3 regions of the Mesorhizobium sp. DxT genome follow, and region 3 is predicted to be linked to each of the others. Evidence: predicted binding sites of a transcription regulator. Region 3 holds the regulator's gene; each other region holds the start of a gene.
The links. The regulator LexA, encoded in region 3, represses DNA repair genes until DNA is damaged. The targets are predictions, from matches to a motif close to TGTTCNNNNTGTGTTCNG.
Positions count from the first base shown of each region.

Region 1: uvrA (excinuclease ABC subunit UvrA) is a predicted target of LexA. The motif match lies at 3,686-3,703, and genes of this name have one in related genera.
Region 2: recA (recombinase RecA) is a predicted target of LexA. The motif match lies at 2,790-2,807, and genes of this name have one in related genera.

Region 1 covers NZ_JBZFLJ010000005.1:282,201-288,811, reverse strand. Annotated here, with positions in the region: gene ACVJNE_RS12230 (hypothetical protein) at 1-559, shown strand, start outside; gene uvrA (excinuclease ABC subunit UvrA) at 612-3,536, opposite strand; gene ACVJNE_RS12220 (single-stranded DNA-binding protein) at 4,351-4,863, shown strand; gene ACVJNE_RS12215 (GyrI-like domain-containing protein) at 4,873-5,373, shown strand; gene ACVJNE_RS12210 (DUF4168 domain-containing protein) at 5,717-6,160, shown strand; gene ACVJNE_RS12205 (AAA family ATPase) at 6,236-6,611, opposite strand, start outside.
Region 2 covers NZ_JBZFLJ010000011.1:71,306-77,916, reverse strand. Annotated here, with positions in the region: gene ACVJNE_RS19490 (YiaD family glycine zipper/OmpA-like lipoprotein) at 90-734, shown strand; gene ACVJNE_RS19485 (pseudouridine-5'-phosphate glycosidase) at 755-1,663, opposite strand; gene ACVJNE_RS19480 (carbohydrate kinase family protein) at 1,687-2,628, opposite strand; gene recA (recombinase RecA) at 2,920-4,017, shown strand; gene alaS (alanine--tRNA ligase) at 4,200-6,611, shown strand, end outside.
Region 3 covers NZ_JBZFLJ010000005.1:51,609-58,219, reverse strand. Annotated here, with positions in the region: gene gltX (glutamate--tRNA ligase) at 1-49, opposite strand, end outside; gene ACVJNE_RS11065 (ComEC/Rec2 family competence protein) at 167-2,206, shown strand; gene lexA (transcriptional repressor LexA) at 2,866-3,582, opposite strand; gene ACVJNE_RS11055 (molybdopterin molybdotransferase MoeA) at 3,905-5,116, opposite strand; gene moaC (cyclic pyranopterin monophosphate synthase MoaC) at 5,118-5,600, opposite strand; gene trpC (indole-3-glycerol phosphate synthase TrpC) at 5,605-6,420, opposite strand; gene trpD (anthranilate phosphoribosyltransferase) at 6,417-6,611, opposite strand, start outside.

The DNA of each region.
Region 1 (6,611 bases), 230 kb from region 3:
GCACCTAGAAGAAGAACGTCAGAAAGGATTGGAGGCTGTCAAGAAGGCAAAAACAGAAGGAAAGAACCGGTTAGACAAGGCTAACGAGAAAATCGAAGCGATAAAGAAGAAGAGAGCGGAAGATGCTGCGTCTTTGAGCGCAAAGTTGGAAGCCAAGCGCCGTGAGGACCGTGATGTAATTGAGGCCCTTTGTTTTGATGTCGAAGGGCGGCTTCGCCGGCTTAGGCGGGTGAGAGTGGGTATTGGTGTGGCCTTGGGCTTAACGCTCTCAGTTCCGCTCCTGTTGGACACAACGCCAATGGTTCGAGGAGCTTCTTTCCTTGGAGGCTGGCTTCTGGCCTACCTTACTGCTACGGGCGGAAAGTTGTTCGGAATCGCTACCGATGAAACGCGGGCGACCAAAGCGCTGCATTCCGCCGCAGAACGTAGAAAGCTGGCCAGTAAGCTCGACCAATTCGACATTAGCTGGAACAAGACCGCTTTTGCCGTTGCAGACCGACAGGAGTATCCCTCGCCTGATGGCGACGACTTGTTCGGCTTGAACCGCGGAGCCAAGTAGAATTGCTGACAACGACTGGTGATGGTGCTCCTCATTGGCCGTTCGCCTTCAACTACTCCGCCGCCTCGCGCTTCCTCCCCGCCGGCCTTCTCTCCAGCAGCTCCTTCAAGAACTGCCCCGTATAACTCCGCTCCTCGGCCACGATGTCTTCCGGCGTACCGCTGGCGACCAGTTCGCCGCCGCCGTCGCCGCCGTCGGGGCCGAGGTCCAGGATCCAGTCGGCGGTCTTGATGACTTCGAGATTGTGCTCGATGACGACGACGGTGTTGCCCTGCTCGACCAGCTCGTGCAGGACCTCGAGCAGTTTTGCCACGTCGTGGAAGTGGAGGCCGGTGGTGGGCTCATCGAGGATGTAGAGCGTCTTGCCGGTGGCTTTTCGCGAGAGCTCCTTGGCGAGCTTGATGCGCTGCGCTTCGCCGCCCGAGAGCGTGGTCGCCTGCTGGCCGACATGGATGTAGCCGAGGCCGACCTTCTTGAGCGTTTCCAGCTTGTCGCGCACGCCGGGCACGGCGGCGAAGAAGTCGACGCCTTCCTCCACCGTCATGTCGAGCACGTCGGCGATGGACTTGCCCTTGAACAGGACTTCGAGCGTCTCGCGGTTGTAGCGCTTGCCGTGGCAGACGTCGCAGGTGACGTAGACGTCGGGCAGGAAGTGCATCTCGATCTTGATGACGCCGTCGCCCTGGCAGGCCTCGCAGCGCCCGCCCTTGACGTTGAAGGAGAAGCGGCCTGGCTGGTAGCCGCGCGCCTTGGCTTCGGGAAGGCCGGCGAACCAGTCGCGGATCGGCGTGAAGGCGCCGGTATAGGTGGCCGGGTTCGAGCGCGGGGTGCGGCCGATGGGCGACTGGTCGATGTCGATCACCTTGTCGAGGAATTCGAGGCCCTCGATGCGGTCGTGCTCGGCCGGGTGCTCTCTTGAGCCCATGATGCGGCGCGAGGCGGCCTTATAGAGCGTCTCGATCAGGAAGGTCGACTTGCCGCCGCCCGACACGCCGGTGACGCAGGCGAACGTGCCCAGCGGGATTTCGGCGGTGACGTCCTTCAAATTGTTGCCGCGCGCGCCGACGACCTTGATGCGCTTGCCCTTCTTGCCCGGGCGGCGCTCGGCCGGCACGGCGATGCCCATCTCGCCCGACAGATACTGGCCGGTGAGCGAGTTGGTATTGGCCATGATCTCGGCCGGCGTGCCGCGCGCGACAACCTTGCCGCCGTGGATGCCGGCGGCGGGGCCGATGTCGACGACATAGTCGGCCGTCAGCACCGCATCCTCGTCATGCTCGACGACGATGACGGTGTTGCCGATATCACGCAGGTGCTTAAGCGTCTCGAGCAGGCGGGCATTGTCGCGCTGGTGCAGGCCGATGGAGGGCTCGTCCAGCACATAAAGCACGCCGGTGAGGCCGGAGCCGATCTGGCTTGCGAGCCGGATGCGCTGGCTCTCGCCGCCCGAAAGCGTGCCCGACTTGCGCGACAGGGTCAGGTAGTCGAGCCCGACATCGTTGAGGAAACGCAGCCGCTCGCGGATCTCCTTGAGGATGCGCACGGCGATCTCGTTCTGCTTGTCGTTCATCGCGGCCGGCAGGTCCTCGAACCAGCCATTGGCGTTGCGGATCGACATCTCGGTGACCTGGCCGATGTGGAGGCCGCCGATCTTGACGGCGAGCGCCTCGGGCTTCAGCCGGTAGCCGTTGCAGGCGGGGCAGGGGGTGGACGACATGAAGCGCTCGATCTCCTCGCGCATCCAGGCCGATTCCGTCTCCTTCCAGCGGCGTTCGAGGTTGGGGATGACGCCCTCGAAGGTCTTGGTCGTCTTGTAGGAGCGCAGGCCGTCGTCGTAGCCGAACTCGATCTTGCGATCGCCGGTGCCGCGCAGGATGGCGTCCTTCGCGTCCTCCGGCAGGTCGCGCCAGCGGTCGCCGATCTTGAAGCCGTACGCCTTGCCGAGCGCTTCGAGCGTCTGCGTGTAGTAGGGCGAGGTCGACTTCGCCCACGGGGCCACCGCGCCCTCGCGCAGCGAGACGTGCTCTTCCGGCACCACCAGCATCGGGTCGATGGCGCGCTGGGTGCCGAGCCCGTCGCAGGTGGGGCAGGCGCCGAAGGGGTTGTTGAACGAGAACAGCCGCGGCTCGATCTCGGGGATCGTGAAGCCGGAGACCGGGCAGGCGAATTTCTCCGAGAACAGGATGCGTTCGTGGGTCTCGTTCTTGGACTTGTTGACCGCGTCCTGGCCGGTCTGGCTGGCATCGAGCGGCTTGTCGGCGAACTCGGCGACCGCAATGCCCTCGGCGAGCTTGAGCGCGGTTTCGAGCGAGTCGGCCAGCCGCGCGGCGAGGTCGGAGCGCACCACCACGCGGTCCACCACCACGTCGATGTCGTGCTTGTACTTCTTGTCGAGCGCCGGCACCTCGCCGATCTCGTAGAAGGTGCCGTCGACCTTGACGCGCTGGAAGCCCTTCTTCTGGAGCTCGGCCAGTTCCTTGCGGTATTCGCCCTTGCGGCCGCGCACGATGGGCGCGGTGATGTAGAGGCGCGTGCCCTCGTCGAGCGCCAGCACGCGGTCGACCATCTGGCTGACCGTCTGGCTCTCGATCGGCAGGCCGGTCGCCGGCGAATAGGGCACGCCGACGCGCGCGAAGAGCAGGCGCATATAGTCGTAAATCTCGGTGACGGTGCCGACCGTCGAGCGCGGGTTCTTCGACGTCGTCTTCTGCTCGATCGAGATGGCCGGCGACAGGCCGTCGATCTGGTCGACGTCCGGCTTCTGCATCATCTCGAGGAACTGCCGGGCATAGGCCGACAGGCTCTCCACATAGCGCCGCTGCCCCTCTGCGTAGATGGTGTCGAAGGCGAGCGACGACTTGCCCGAGCCGGACAGGCCGGTCATGACGATCAACTGGTCGCGCGGCAGGTCGAGATCGACATTCTTGAGATTGTGCTCGCGCGCGCCGCGAATGGAGATGAATTTCTGGTCCGCCATGGTCCCGTGTGCCGCCTTACATCAGAACGGCCGGCATCGTAGCCGGCCAGACCCCGGATATGGTGTTGTTGGTGCCGTCCGTCGAGGCCGGCGGCCTCCGGAAAACCGCCTCTGGCTTTTCACGCGTTTTCGCGCACAGGGCAAGCAGAAAGAACAGAGAGCGAACAGCTCCTGACAATCCGTTGGCAGGAGGACGCGGCCACTGGCGATCACGAATTGTTGCCGTGCCGGCGTCGACGGTTGACGTTGGGGCAGGGCGGAGTCATGCTCTCCCGGTCAGATGAAGCTCGCCTCGGCGGTCGTCCTCGTACGCCCAAGGGGTGTCGGAAACACGGCAAGGCTTGAGCGCGTCTGCGAAAGGAGAAACTGCAAAGGGAGACGAGGCATGACCCCGCCGGACAGTCCCAGCAGGCTCCACCACGGTGTGGAGCCACGATAGCCTGAAGGCCAGCGCACGTCGCGGCCCCGTTATCGATCAACCTACAATTTGACAGATAGTCGGATCATCGGGCGACGACCCGAGACGCATCCGAAGAACGTGCCGGTAATCCACTCCCGGCGACAGAGCAAAGGCTCTCAACGGCCCCGACCACGTCGCGAACGTGGCGGGGCTTTCTTCGTCGCCGGCAGCGACCGAACCGCGGAGGCCGCCGGGATTGTCAGGAGCCCCATTCTCTTGTAAAGAACAAATGAAGAACAACGAAAACTGTGGAGATGTCGCCGAGCGGGCGGCCGGCGGGGCGAATCCGCGAGGGCGTTCGGATAGTGTGCCGCGACATCGATTTCAGGTTTAGGACGAGCGCAGGAGAGCGTCATGGCGGGTAGCGTCAACAAGGTCATTCTGGTGGGTAATCTGGGCGCCGATCCGGAAATCCGCCGGCTCAATTCCGGCGACCCGGTCGTCAACCTTCGCATCGCCACCTCCGAGACATGGCGCGACAAGCAGTCCGGCGAGCGGCGCGAGAAGACCGAGTGGCACAACGTCGTCATCTTCAACGACAACCTTGCCAAGGTCGCCGAGCAGTACCTGAAGAAGGGCGCTAAGGTCTATCTCGAAGGCCAGCTCCAGACCCGCAAATGGCAGGACCAGCAGGGACAGGACCGCTACACGACCGAGGTTGTGCTGCAGAAGTTCCGCGGCGAGCTGCAGATGCTCGATACACGCGGCGAGGGCGGCGGCGGCCAGGTCGGCTACGATCGCGGCGGCTCCCAGGGCGGCGGGCGCGGCTCCGATTTCGGCCAGTCCGGACCAGGCGATCAGGGTCGCGGCGGCGGTGGCGGTGGCGGCGGATACTCGCGCGACCTGGACGACGAGATCCCTTTCTAAGGCTCTCCCATGTGCCTTCTGTGCAGCGAGGCCGCAGCGGCGGATCAGGGCATTGCCCTGACCGAGCGGCCCGCGCACCGGCTTTGCGGCCTTCATTGGCAGGGCACCTACGGGGAAGCGGCGCGAGGGGCGATCCATTCCGTCATACGGGATGTACAGGCCTTCGCCGCGCGACGTGAAAGCGGGTGGCGCAGCCCGATCGTCGGGCTGTCGTGGAACGACCGGCCGGACGGTTTCCGCTACTTCGTCGGCATTGCGATGGATGATGCAGGCGAACTGCCTGAGGGTTTCGGATCGCTTGTTCTGCCTGAAATGACGCTGGCGAGTTCCTGGCATGGAGTCGGCGACGGCGAGGTGGTTGCGCATTATGTGCGGATGATCGACTGGCTGCAGGCCGGGAGTCTTTCCTGGGACAAGCGTCACTTTCACCACCGGGAAGAATACCCGCACGATGTGGACCTGACGAAACCGCCAGCGCTGCGGCTGCTCATTCCGGTCTCGCCTGCCTGAACCGGCACGGCTTAACCCGCTTTCCAGCCAAATAGGTTCGTTGGGCGCTGCGAGATTGCGGCCGGGAAAACCTGGGGCGAAACGGCCGGGCTGCGTTCGGTGACAGAGCCGCAGCACGTGCCCAGCCGGGACGCTGATTGCAGCGTCCGCCGGCAGGCTCAGTAAAGAAATGTCTCTTCCGTTCGGACAAAGTGACCGTGCTGCCGCGTCATTCGGCTGAGCTTGCCACAGTCTTGGCAGCTTCGCGCGCTTCGTTCCGCGGCGGGGTTCCGTAACCCGACCGGAGAGTCGGTGCTGCGAGGGTCTTTTCCCGTCCGCACGGACCAAGAAGAGGAATTGAAACATGAGTTTGAACAGGATCTTGCTGTCGGGCCTTTCCGCGCTCGCTATCGTCACCGGCACTGTGCTTGGCGCTGCCAACGCCCAGGATGCCGCGCCGCAAACACCACCGCCGGCGGAAGCCGCGCCGCAGCCAGAAGCGCCTGCCGCCGCCGCACCTGCGATGGACGAGACGAAGCTGAAATCCTTCGCCGTCGCCTTTCTCGAAGTGACCAAGGTCACCGAGAGCTACAAGCCGCAGATCGAGGCTGCCGGCACCACAGAAGATCAGCAGCGCCTTCAGCAGGAGGCGGGTGAAAAGATGGTCGAGGCGGTCAACAACGCCGACGGCATTTCGGTCGAGGAGTACAACACGATCATCCAGGCGGCACAGACCAATCCCGACCTGGCGCAGCAGATCAACGGCCACATCACCGAAGCGGCCGGAGCCCAGCAGCCGGCCCAATAAACGCCGGGGCAGAGTCGTCCCGGCTGTTCTCCTTGCGGCCGGGACGGCGACTTCGGGCCTTTCGCCCGACTTTCGTCAGGACAGTCGATACGTTCCACTTTGCAGGGCGACTGTCACGCTCCGAAGCAGCGCTTCCCTATCGAGGTCTCTCGTGTCGAGCACGTGTTTCTCAAGGGCATCGAGCGTGGACAACTGGCGATGCAGAGCCGTGATGGGTTCTGGATCGGCCAGGGTGTTACCTCCGCGCTCCCGGCAGCGCGCGATCGCGGTTTCAAGCGGTGGACGAAGAACGACATAGTGTGTGGGAAGCCCGGCCGTTCTGAAGGCATCAAGAAACCACGGGCCGATAATACCGTCTACGATGACGAAAAAGCCTCCCCTGGCGTAGCCGGCTGCGGCGTTCGCCAGCACATCAAGCACGACCCGGTTTTGGCGCTCGGCTTCGGCGAGA
Region 2 (6,611 bases), on a different contig from region 3:
GCGAAGGCCGCAAGCCGGGATTTTGCCGCATTCTGTGCTAGAACGAGCCGGGATTCGCGGAATCGCGACATTCAGGAGAGGGTATTCACATGAAAAAGATAATGATCGGCATGGCTGCCGGTGTGTTTCTGGCCGGCTGCACAACCAACCCCTATACCGGCGAACAGCAGGTTTCACGTACCGCAGGCGGCGCGGCGCTCGGCGCGCTGGCGGGCGCGGGACTGGGCACGCTGGCTGGCGGCAACGACCGCCGCAACGCGCTGATCGGGGCGGGTATCGGCGCGCTGGCAGGCGGCGCGATCGGCGGCTACATGGACCAGCAGGAAGCGGAACTTCGCGGCTACCTGCAGGGCACCGGCGTTTCGGTCACCCGGCAGGGCAACAACATCGTGCTCAACATGCCGTCCAACATCACCTTCGCCACCGACCAGGACCAGGTGACGCCTGCGTTCTACAATACGCTCAACGCCGTGGCGCTGGTGCTCAACAAGTACAATCGCACGCTGGTGGACATCAACGGCCACACGGATTCCACCGGCAGCGCGCAGCATAATCTCGGCCTGTCGCAGCGCCGTGCGTCCTCAGTGGCGACCTATCTGGGCCAGCAGGGGGTCGATGGACGTCGCTTCGCGATCAACGGCTTCGGCGCGTCTCAGCCGGTCGCCGGCAACGACACGCCGGACGGACGCGCGCAGAACCGCCGCGTCGAGATCCACCTCGTGCCGATCTCCTGACCGGCAACGCGGAGGCCCGGCTAGAGGGCCTTCGCGATACGGGCGGCCAGGCGGGCGTTGTTCTCGACCAGCGCGATGTTGGTCGCAAGGCTCGCGCCGTCCGTCAGGTCCAGCATTCGCGACAGAAGATAGGGCGTCACTGCCTTGCCGGTGACGCCCTTTTTATCGAGCTCGGCCTGGGCCGCAGCAATGTGGACCGCCATGACATCGGCCAGGATTTCGGCGTCCGCCGGCACAGGATTGGCGATCAGCATGCCGCCGCCGATGCCGAGCTCGGCCCGCGTGCGCTGGAAACGCGCGATCGCTTCCGCACTGTCCAGCCGCAGCGGTGCGGCAAAGGGCGAGGTGCGCGACCAGAAGGCCGGCATCACGTCTGTGCCGTAGCCCACCACAGGTACGCCCCGCGTCTCCAGCACCTCCAGCGTCTTTTCGATGTCGAGGATCGCCTTGGCGCCGGCGGAAACCACGATGACGGGCGTACGCGAGAGCTCATCGAGATCGGCCGAAATGTCGAAGCTCTTTTCGGCTCCCTTGTGCACGCCACCGATGCCGCCTGTGGCGAACACGGAAATGCCGGCCATGTGTGCCGCGATCATGGTTGCCGCAACCGTCGTGCCGCCGGTGCGACCCTCGGCGACCGCGAAGGCCAGATCGGCGCGCGACAGTTTCAGCGCGCCCTGTGTCTGGGCGAGCGCTTCGCGTTCGGTTGCCGACAGGCCTATCTTCAGGCGTCCGTCCACCACCGCGATGGTTGCCGGGGTCGCGCCTTCCTCGCGGATGATCTCTTCCACCCGAGCCGCCATGGCATTGTTCTGTGGCCAGGGCATGCCGTGGGTGATGATGGTGCTTTCAAGCGCCACCACGGCGCCACCACCGGCGAGCGCTGCGGCAACCTCGGGGGCGACATCGATATGTTCGGGGGTCGGCATGCGGGTCTCCTTGTTCGAGGCGCTCATGCCACGAGGGCAGGGTGGCCGACAAGCGCAAGTGCGGCCTCGAATGCCTCGTTGTCGTAATCCGCCACCACCTGCGATGCCTCGACTGTCAGCCGGGCAGCGGCCATGCCGTGGCGAAGCGCTTCGGCGAAGCCGAGGCCGCACATCAGGTGGGCCACCGTCACGCCGGCGATCGCGTCACCGGCGCCGGTGACGTCGGCTACGAAGCGTGCCGGGGAGGGGGCGATGGTGAAAATGCCGCCGGCGTCGAACGCCGTCAGTGGTGCGCTGCCGGACGTGATGACTGCACGCGCGAGACCTTTGCCGCGCAAGACGCGCGCCGCCTCGACAACATCCGCGCCGCTCCCGAGATCCGCAAGCGTGCGCGCCTCGTTGGCATTCATGAACAGGCAGGAGAGCCGGGCCAGAACGCCGACGAAGCGCCCGACCTTGGCAGGCGAGATGCCGATTGCAAAAACCGGCAGGCTGCCGGCCTGATTGACCAGCGCCTCGGCCGCCGTTGCCGGCATGTTGGCCTCGCACAAGACGGCATCCGCACCTGCCACCGCATTGCGCACCTTGCTGCGGCGGACCTGTTTCGGAAAGCCGATATCGTAGAGGCTCATGTCGGCGAAGCCCGCGATCAGTTCGCCTTCGGCATCGATCAGTGCGGTGTAGCTCGGCGTCGTCCTGTCGAGGAAGATTGCCGACAGATCCTCCACCGAAGCTTCGGTGATGGCGCGGGCGACGGCGTCTGCGGCCACGTCGCCGCCGCGCAGCGACAGGATCGAACCGTCCACGCCGTGGCGGACGGCATTGCGCAAGGCGTTGAAGGCGCCGCCGCCGACTTCCTCGCTCATTGTCCCGGGATTGGACGACGCAGGTACGTAGGCGCCGGCAAGTCGGCCGCGGCGGTCGATGTGAGCCGCTCCGGCGGCGAAGAGTCTGGGGCGGGTCATGATTGGAGACATGTTGGATCGAAGAGCCGCGACACTAGGAGGCGCGCGTCATCCCGGCAAGCGGGATCGGGCGAATCGGACCATGCAAGAAGCCCGGCACCGGCAGCGAAATATCTTTGGCAATGTAAAAGGCTGCCAAGAGCAGAGGGATTGGACAAAAATGGAACATATTCAGAAAATCATTTCATTTCAATAATTTGATACCCCTTGCCAAGCGTGAACAAAAAAGGTACAAAAATTTCAGGGACACCGGACTGACCGGCTTCGCTCAAGACCAAGGGGTAAGGTATCATGGCTCAAAATTCATTGCGGCTTGTTGAGGACGGTTCGGTGGACAAATCAAAGGCTCTGGATGCAGCGCTCTCGCAGATCGAGCGCGCGTTCGGCAAGGGTTCGATCATGCGGCTCGGTGCGAACGAGCAGGTGGTCGAGATCGAAACGGTGTCGACCGGCTCGCTGGGGCTCGACATCGCGCTTGGCGTGGGCGGACTGCCCAAGGGGCGCATCATCGAGATTTACGGGCCGGAAAGCTCCGGCAAGACCACGATGGCGCTGCACACGGTGGCCGAAGCGCAGAAGAAGGGCGGCATCTGCGCCTTTGTCGACGCCGAGCATGCACTCGACCCGGTCTATGCACGGAAGCTGGGCGTGGACCTCGAGAATCTGCTGATCTCGCAGCCTGACACTGGCGAGCAGGCGCTGGAAATCTGCGACACGCTGGTACGCTCCGGCGCGATCGATGTGCTCGTGGTGGACTCGGTCGCAGCATTGACGCCGCGCGCCGAAATCGAGGGCGAGATGGGCGATTCGCTGCCTGGCCTGCAGGCTCGCCTGATGAGCCAGGCGCTGCGCAAGCTGACTGCTTCGATCTCGCGCTCCAACACGATGGTCATCTTCATCAACCAGATCCGCATGAAGATCGGCGTCATGTTCGGCTCGCCCGAGACCACGACCGGCGGCAACGCGCTCAAGTTCTATGCCTCGGTGCGTCTCGATATCCGCCGCATCGGCGCGGTGAAGGATCGTGACGAGGTGGTCGGCAACCAGACCCGTGTCAAGGTGGTCAAGAACAAGCTGGCGCCGCCCTTCAAGCAGGTCGAATTCGACATCATGTATGGAGAGGGCGTGTCGAAGACCGGCGAGCTGATCGACCTTGGCGTCAAGGCCGGCATCGTCGAGAAGTCGGGCGCCTGGTTCTCCTACAATTCGCAGCGCCTGGGTCAAGGCCGGGAGAACGCCAAGCAGTTTCTGCGCGACAACCCCGACACGGCGGTCGAGATCGAACTGTCGCTGCGCCAGAATGCAGGGCTGATCGCCGAGAAGTTCCTGGATAATGGCGGCCCCGGCGACCAGGACGGTGGCGACATCGAAGAGGCTTCGGGCATGTAGGCCGCCACGCGCCATCCTGTTTCTGTTACCGCAACCGCCGGCAGACCCTGCCGGCGGTTGTTTCGTTGTCGGGGGCTGGTCCGTGCGGGATTTCTGGACAGTCGGATTCGGCAGCGCTAAAAGCCAAACCACATCCGATCCAAGGCCGCGGCGGGTTGCGGCCCCTTCACGAAGGCATGAGCATGAGTGGCGTCAACGACATCCGGTCGACCTTTCTCGACTATTTCCGGAAGAACGGACACGAGGTGGTGGCATCATCGCCGCTCGTGCCGCGCAACGACCCGACGCTGATGTTCACGAATGCCGGCATGGTGCAGTTCAAGAACGTCTTTACCGGGCTGGAGTCTCGGCCCTATTCGCGCGCCACGACGGCGCAGAAGAGCGTGCGCGCCGGCGGCAAGCACAATGATCTCGACAATGTGGGCTATACCGCGCGGCATCTCACATTCTTCGAGATGCTCGGCAATTTCTCGTTCGGCGACTATTTCAAGGAACAGGCCATCGAGCTTGCCTGGAACCTGATCACCAAGGATTTCGGGCTGTCGAAGGACAAGCTGCTGGTCACGGTCTATCACACCGACGAGGAAGCGGCCGACCACTGGAAGAAGATCGCCGGCTTTTCCGACGACCGCATCATTCGTATCGCCACCAGCGACAATTTCTGGGCGATGGGGGATACCGGCCCGTGCGGCCCGTGCTCGGAAATCTTCATCGACCGGGGCGAACATATCTGGGGCGGCCCGCCCGGATCGCCTGAGGAAGACGGCGACCGCTTCCTCGAGTTCTGGAACCTGGTCTTCATGCAGTTCGACCAGCCGGAGCCCGGCGTACAGGTGCCGCTGCCGCGCCCGTCGATCGACACGGGCATGGGGCTGGAGCGGATGGCGTCGATCCTTCAGGGGGTCGATAGCGTTTTCGAGACGGACCTTTTCAAGGGGCTCATCGAGGCAACGGCATCGGTGCTGGGCAAGCGGCCCGAGACCGGCAACGTCGCATCGTACCGCGTGATCGCCGATCACCTGCGTTCGTCGTGCTTCCTGATCGCCGACGGCGTGCTGCCTTCGAACGAGGGGCGCGGCTATGTGGTGCGCCGCATCATGCGCCGCGCCATGCGCCACGCGCAGCTCCTCGGCGCGTCCGACCCGCTGATGTACCGGCTGGTGCCGGCGCTGGTGCGCGAGATGGGCAGCGCCTATCCAGAGCTGGTGCGCGGCGAAGCGCTGATTACCGAAACGCTCAAGCTGGAGGAAACGCGCTTCCGCAAGACGCTGGCGCGCGGCCTCGGGCTTCTGGCTGATGCCACGGAAACGCTTGGCGCAGGCGACCGGCTCGACGGCGAGACGGCCTTCAAGCTCTACGACACCTATGGTTTCCCGCTCGACCTGACGCAGGACGCGCTGCGCCAGCGCGATATCGCTGTCGATACCGCTGGCTTCGATGCCGCGATGGAACGCCAGAAGGCGGAGGCGCGGGCGAGCTGGGCCGGTTCGGGCGAAGCGGCGACCGAGACGATCTGGTTTGGCGTGCGCGACCGCGTCGGGGCAACTGAATTCCTCGGCTACGACACCGAAACGGCTGAAGGCGTCGTGACCGCACTGGTCAAGGACGGGCAGGAGGTGGACTCGGTGCCTGCCGGTGAGGAGGTTGCCATCGTCGTCAACCAGACGCCGTTCTATGGCGAATCCGGCGGCCAGGTGGGCGATACCGGCACGATGACCGGCGAAGGCTTCTCGATCGAGATCACCGACACCCAGAAGAAGGGTGACGGCGTTTTCGTTCATTCCGGGCGGGTCGTTGCTGGCACCGTCGCCAAGGGCACGTCGGTCGAGATGAAGGTCGACCATGCGCGCCGCACGAAGATCCGCGCCAACCATTCGGCAACCCATCTCGTGCACGAGGCGCTGCGCGAGGTGCTGGGCACCCATGTGGCGCAGAAGGGCTCGCTTGTCGCGCCCGACAGGCTGCGCTTCGATTTCTCGCATCCCAAGCCGATTTCGGCCGCGGAGCTGGAGCGCATCGAGACCTACGCCAACGAAATCGTGCTGCAGAATGCGCCGGTGACGACGCGGCTGATGGCCGTCGATGACGCGATCGCGGAGGGCGCCATGGCGCTGTTCGGCGAGAAATACGGTGACGAGGTGCGCGTCGTGCGGATGGGCACGGCACTCCATGGCGACAAGGCGAGCAAGCCCTATTCGGTCGAGCTCTGCGGCGGCACCCATGTTTCGGCAACCGGCGATATCGGCATCGTGCGGCTGGTGTCGGAAGGTGCGGTCGCATCGGGCGTGCGCCGCATCGAAGCGCTGACGGGCGAGGCCGCGCGCCTGCACCTAGACGAACAGGACCGGCGGCTCAAGGCAGCGGCAGCGGCGCTCAAGGTCGCGCCGGCCGACGTGGTTTCGCGTCTCGAAGCTGTCCTCGACGAGCGTCGCAAGATGGAGCGGGAACTGGCCGATGCGCGCAAGAAGCTGGCGCTTGGCGGCGGGTCCGCTGCAGGCGGCGGCAATGAGGGCGAAAGTGTGGGCGGCGTCGGTTTCCTTGGCCGCGTCGTTTCCGGCGTTTCGCCCAGGGACCTGAAGCCGCTCGCCGACGAG
Region 3 (6,611 bases):
GGTAGCCGGTGGGTGACGGCGCAAAACGGGTGACGACCTTGTCGGACATTTCTTCTTCCCCGGAAACGGATGAGGGCGCGCAGCGGCTGCGCCTGTGGTGTTTTGATGGGGCTCATGTAGCATAGAGGCTTCGGCGTGCAAGCGATTACCGGGTGGGGAACGCCGCATGGACGGGGAGACGGCGACGCGACAGGACGAGCGCCTTCAGTTCGGCGCGCGTGTCGTCGCGCCTGAAAATGCTGCCCCCGAAGTCCATCTTCCGCAAACCCTGCGAGCGCCGTCGCTACCCGTACCGACAAGCAGTCTCACTCCGCTCGCCAGGCTCGGTCCTGTGCTGCGCAGCAGCTTGGACAGCGAGCTTGAGCATGGCACCGCGTTCGTCTTCGTGCCGGTCTTCATCGCGCTGGGCGCGCTTTTCTACTTCTCGGCACCGACCGAGCCAGGACTTGGCGGCCTGCTTCTGACCACTGGTCTGCTCGTGGCCCTGTCACTCGCGCTCGCAAACCGGCCTGGACTACGGATGGCGTCTCTCGCGGTGTTGATCACGCTCACAGGCGTTCTTGCCGCGAAATTCGAGACATGGCGGGCCAGCACGCAGATGCTCGGCTCCGAGATTTCAACGCGCCTGACCGGCCGCGTCGTCCGCATCGAGCAGCAGGCATCGGGCCGCATCCGCCTGACGCTCGATGTCATCGCGACCGAGCGGCCGGCGCTTCGGTATGCGCCGGATCGCGTTCGTGCAACCGCCCGCGAAGTGCCGGAAACATTGCGGCCTGGAGATGCCGTGCAAGGTCTCGTCCGGCTGATGCCTGCTTCCGGGCCAGTCCGCCCGCAGAGCTATGACTTTGCCTTCAACAGCTACTTTGACGGTATCGGCGCGGTCGGCTTTTTCCTCAGAAATCCGGAGCTCGTGGAAACGGCAGACAAACCCGGGTTGATGACTGCCGCCGCCGCATGGGTGGAGGGCTGGCGTACACGCATGGCGCAGGACATCGCGGCCAGCATCGGCGGCCCTGAGGGCGCTATCGCGGCCGCCCTGATTACCGGTATCCGCGCAGGCATACCGGAACAGATGAACGAGGCGCTCCGCGTAGTCGGGCTCTATCACGTCATCTCCATCTCCGGCCTGCATATGGCCTTGGTGGCCGGGACTGTGATGTTCGGCTTGCGCACCGCCTTTGCGCTTGCACCGGGCTTTTCCTCGCGACAGCCGGCGAAGAAATATGCCGCCTTCGGCGCGCTCGCCGCGACGGCGGCCTACCTCGTCATTTCGGGCGCAGGCATTGCAGCGCAGCGCAGCTTCACCATGCTTGCGGTGATGCTGCTTGCCGTCATGGTCGACCGCGCGGCGCTCACGATGCGCAACCTTGCCATATCGGCCGTCATCATCCTGCTGATCGCCCCGCATGAGGTGATGGGGCCGAGCTTCCACATGTCGTTTGCTGCAACCGCCGCGCTCGTGGCGGCCTACGCGGCCTGGGCCTCGTACCGCGAAAGGCGGACGCCGCGCCGACAGGCGTCAAAGTACGGTCCCGTGCGGCTGGCCTTCACAACGGGCATGAAATACGTCTCGGGACTGTCGCTGACGTCAGTCGTTGCCGGTCTCGCGACGGCGCTTTTCACAGCATGGCATTTCCAGCAGGTCTCGCCGCTCGGCCTCGTCGCCAACCTTGCGGCCATGCCATTCGTTTCCGCCATCGTCATGCCGGCAGCGGTTTTCGCATGCCTGTTGATGCCCTTCGGCCTGGAAGGGCCGGCGTTGTACGCGATGGGGATGGGCATATCCGCGATGAATTCGATAGCCCTGTGGCTCGCGGAGCGATCGGCATTCGATGCCACCGGGGCGATCCCGCTTTCGGCGGTGCTTGTACTGACAGCGGCATTGGCGATCATGACCATGGCCGGCAGCGCACTACGCTGGGCAGCACTTCCGATGCTCGTCGCCGGCGCGTTGCTGATCGCGACACGCCAGCTGCCTCACGTCTACGTCTCCGAGGACGCGCGGCTTGTTGCGGTCGATCTCGGTGACGGCAGACTCGCCGTAAACCGCCAACGACCAAGCACCTTCACCTTCCAGAACTGGCAGCGGGCTGCGAATGCGGGCGATGTTGCACGGCCTGTGGAAGGTGACGCCGGGCCGCCTCGGCCACCCCGGCCGATGATCAGGGTGCGTTGCCATTCCAGTGCCGGGAAGGGCTTTGCGTAGCGCGCCATGGCGGCGGCGGCATAGTCGTTCACGCCGACGGCGAACGAACGGCTTCGACTGCGTGTTCTTATGCGAGCCTCATCGTCATCGACGACGCAACGGCGAACAGTCCCTGTCGCGGCAGCAGCGTCACCGTCATCACCAAGCGCGATTTGGCCCGCCGCGGGAGCGCCGAGATCGTTTTCGAGAAAGACATCGCCGGCGAAACACGCGGAACCGAAGCAAGCAGTGGCACAGACGCCGGTGTCAGGAATCGCACTTCCGCGAGACCGGCTTTTTACCCAAACATTCGTTTCGCGATCCGCGAACCCTATCGGCCCTGGCACGCGCACCGGCAGTATTCGCGTGAGGCGAGGGGACTTCCACCCTGGCAGAAATCGCAAGGTGAGTAACAGCCAGCCGGCTGCCGCGATGCCTTTGCAGCGAAAGCACTGATCGGTGCGTCCTTCGAGGCTCGCGGAGCCTGTCCTCGGGCTCGCCGAAGGCAAGACCCGGGGGCTCGCACCCCCAGCATGAGGGAGGGTCTGCATCGCTCGGGAATCCTGCTGCCCGACGGGCTATTCCTTGACGTGCATCGAGCCCAATAGGTTGGATTCGATCAATCCACCCCTCATGCTCATGCTCATCCTCAGTCGAGCATGACCTTGTCTAATGGCCGATCAATAACGCCGGATGAGCCCGACGAGCCTACCTTGTACCTTCACGCGATCAGGGCCGAAGATGCGGGTTTCGTAGGCGGGGTTGGCAGCCTCCAGCGCGATCGAGGCGCCCTTGCGGCGGAACCGCTTGAGGGTTGCTTCCTCATCGTCGACGAGAGCCACCACGATGTCGCCGGGATTGGCGGTCTGGCCGTCGCGGATGATGACGGTGTCGCCGTCGAAGATGCCCGCCTCGATCATCGAGTCACCCTTGACCTCGAGCGCGTAGTGCTCGCCGCCCGAAAGCATTTCCGGCGGAACGCTGATCGAGTGCGTCTTGTGCTGGATCGCCTCGATCGGCACGCCGGCGGCAATCCGGCCCATCACCGGAATGGCAACGGCCGCACCGGCATCATCGTCATTGCTGGCAGACTGGATGCGCGAGGGTTCCGGCGCCCGGCCAAGGCTGCCTTGAATGACGCTGGGCGAGAACTTTTTGGCCGCATTGAGCCCCGGCGCGATCGAGTCTGGCAGCCGCAGCACTTCCAGCGCACGTGCCCTGTTGGGCAGGCGTCGAATGAAGCCGCGCTCCTCGAGCGCAGTAATCAGGCGGTGGATACCGGACTTGGAAGCGAGGTCGAGCGCCTCCTTCATCTCGTCGAAGGAAGGGGGAATGCCAGTTTCTTTCAGCCTTTCATGGATGAAGAGAAGCAGTTCGTGTTGCTTGCGCGTCAGCATTCTGTTGCCCCTTTTGGGAATCAGTCCATAAACAAAACCAGAACAAACACTATCTGTTCCAGTTGTGTTCCGCAACGGCTTAAATTATCGTGAATGCGTAGGAGGCTCCGAGACAGTGGCGCGGGAAAAAATGACTGTAGAGCTCGAGCGGCTGGTTTGAAGCCAGGCTGGGCGCGATCTACATCTGCGCCGCTCCGACAAGGAGCTTGCTGCTGCAATCGAGCGGTTGAAGGACATCCAGTCCAGAACCGACCGGATGGGTCACATTGCGGCGACCGGCCACGATCTTCGTCTCGTTGAACGCGACTAGAAAGCCGCTCGCTCAGCGCAGCATCAGCACGCGGCAGACATCTCCAGCCTCCGAAGCGGCCACGTTCGGTTCGCGGATGATGAGCGCGTTGGCGTGCGCCAGTGTCGTCAGCATCGAGGAATCCTGCACGGCGAACGGCCTTGCAACGAGGCGCCCGTCCTCATGCGTCGCTGCCGCGCGGACATAATCCTGCCGGTGATCATTGGCCTTCATGGCTTCGCCAAGGACGGCTTCCCTCATGTCGGCAACATGTGGGCGGCCGCCAAGGTTCGCGAGCAGCGGTTTCAGGAACAGATGCGCGCAGACAAGGCTTGAAACCGGATTTCCCGGCAAGCCAAGAACGCGGGTTTCTCCCAGCCTGCCGAACATCAGCGGCTTGCCGGGGCGCATGGCGATCTTCCAGAAGTCGAGCGCCATGCCTTCGCCAGTAAGCACCTCGCGGACGAGGTCGTGGTCGCCGACTGAGGCGCCCCCGAGCGTCACGATGACATCAGCACCGGCCGAGAGTGCGTCACGGACGCGCGCGGCAAGCATACCGCGATCGTCAGGTGCGATGCCCAGGTCGAGCACCCGAGCACGTGCGTCGCGCGCCAGCGCCGCGACCCCGTAGCCGTTCGATGCGATGATCTGGTCGGGCCCGGGTTCCGAACCGGGCGGCAGCAGCTCGCTGCCCGTCGCCAGGATCGCCACCAGCGGTGCGCGCACTACAGACAGGAGCGGGTGGTTGCCGGCTGCTGCGAGCGACAGCGCTGCCGCGTCGAGCACCCGGCCTTTGGCCAAAAGGACGTCGCCGGCCCGGAAATCGAGCCCGGCAGCCCTTACGTGACGGCCAGGGGTGACCGCTTCTCTGGCGCGGACGGTTCGCCCGTCTTCGTCCGGCTCGGCATCTTCCTGAAGCAGAACCGCATCCGCGCCTTCGGGGACAGGCGCGCCTGTGAAGATGCGTACGGCCTGGCCGGCGCCGACCGCGCCATCGAAGCGCTTGCCGGCTATCGATTGACCGATAACCTTCAAAGCAGTGGACGGGTCGGTGGTGTCCGCCGCGCGCACGGCATAACCATCCATCGCCGAAGCGGGGAAGGGAGGCTGCGTCCGCCGTGCCTCGACTGCAGCGGCCAGAACACGCCCCGCGGCCTCACCAATCGTGATATCTTCGTGAGGCAGGGCCGTCACATCGTCGAGCAGCCGGCGCAGCGCTTCGTCAACCGGCAGCAGGCCAGCCATGTCAGACGTCCTGCAGCCGGTAATCGCCGGACTTGCCGCCGGACTTTTCCACCACACGGATGTCGGAAATTATCATGGCACGGTCGGCTGCCTTGGCCATGTCGTAGATCGTCAGGCAGGCGACGGAAGCCGCCGTCAGCGCTTCCATTTCAACGCCGGTCTTGCCGGTAACGCGGGCGAGCGCCGTGACGCGCAGACCGGGCAGGTTCTCGTCGGGCTCGATCTCGACCGAAACCTTGGTGAGCAGGAGCGGGTGGCAGAGCGGAATCAGCTCGTGCGTCCGCTTGGCTGCCATGATGCCGGCAATGCGGGCCGTGCCGAGCACGTCCCCCTTCTTGGCATCGCCGGCGAGGATCGTGGCCAGCGTCGCGGGCTGCATCTTCACCGCGCCTTGCGCGATCGCAGTGCGCTGCGTCTCTTGCTTGCCGCCGACATCGACCATGTTGGCCTCGCCGGATGCACCGAGATGCGTAAGGCGGCTCACGGCGTCAGCCTGCGAGCCGTTGCGAGCTGAGCCCGAGCAGGGACCGCGTCGCGCCGGCAACATCGACCTGCCGCATCAGGCTTTCGCCGACGAGGAAGGTGGAGATGCCGGAGCGAGCCAGGCGCGCGCAGTCGGCATTGGTGAAGATGCCGCTCTCGCCGACGATGAGCTTGTCTTCGGGGATGCGCGCCGCCAGCCGCTCCGAGGTTTCGAGGCTTACCTCGAAGGTGCGCAGGTTGCGGTTGTTGATGCCAACCAGCGGCGAGGACAGGTGCCTGAGCGCGCGATCCAGTTCCGCCTCGTCATGCACCTCGACGAGCACGTCCATGCCGATTGCATGGGCCTCATCCTCGAGTGCTTTCGCTTCATCGTCGGACAGGCTCGCCATGATGACGAGGATCGCGTCGGCACCCCAGCTCCGCGCCTCGTGAACCTGATAGGTCTCGAACATGAAATCCTTGCGCAGCGCGGGCAGGGCGGTTGCGGCGCGCGCCTCGGTCAGGAATTCGGGCGCGCCCTGGAACGATGGCCGATCCGTCAGCACCGACAGACAGGCGGCACCTCCTTGCTCGTAGGCGTGCGCAAGCGCGGGCGGATCGAAGTCGGCACGGATGAGCCCCTTCGAGGGGCTCGCCTTCTTGATCTCGGCGATCAGCGCGAACTGCCCGGCTTTGTGCTTGGCCTCAAGCGCCTTGCGAAAGCCGCGCGGCGGGGTCTGGTCGGCCGCCCGCGCCTTGACCTCGGCAAGGGGAAGCGCGGCCTCGGCAGCAGCGATCTCCTCGCGCTTGTAGGCCTCGATCTTGCGCAGAATATCGGTCATGCCGCACCTGCCCGGTTGGAAACGTGCACCAGCAGCTCCAGCGCGGAGGCCGCCGACCCGTTATCGATTGAGCGGGTGGCAAGCTCCATGCCCTCGTCTAGCGTCCGGGCCTTGCCGGCCACGACAAGCGCGCCTGCCGCATTCAGGAGGGAGATGTCGCGATAAGCACCCTTGTCGCCGGCAAGCACGCC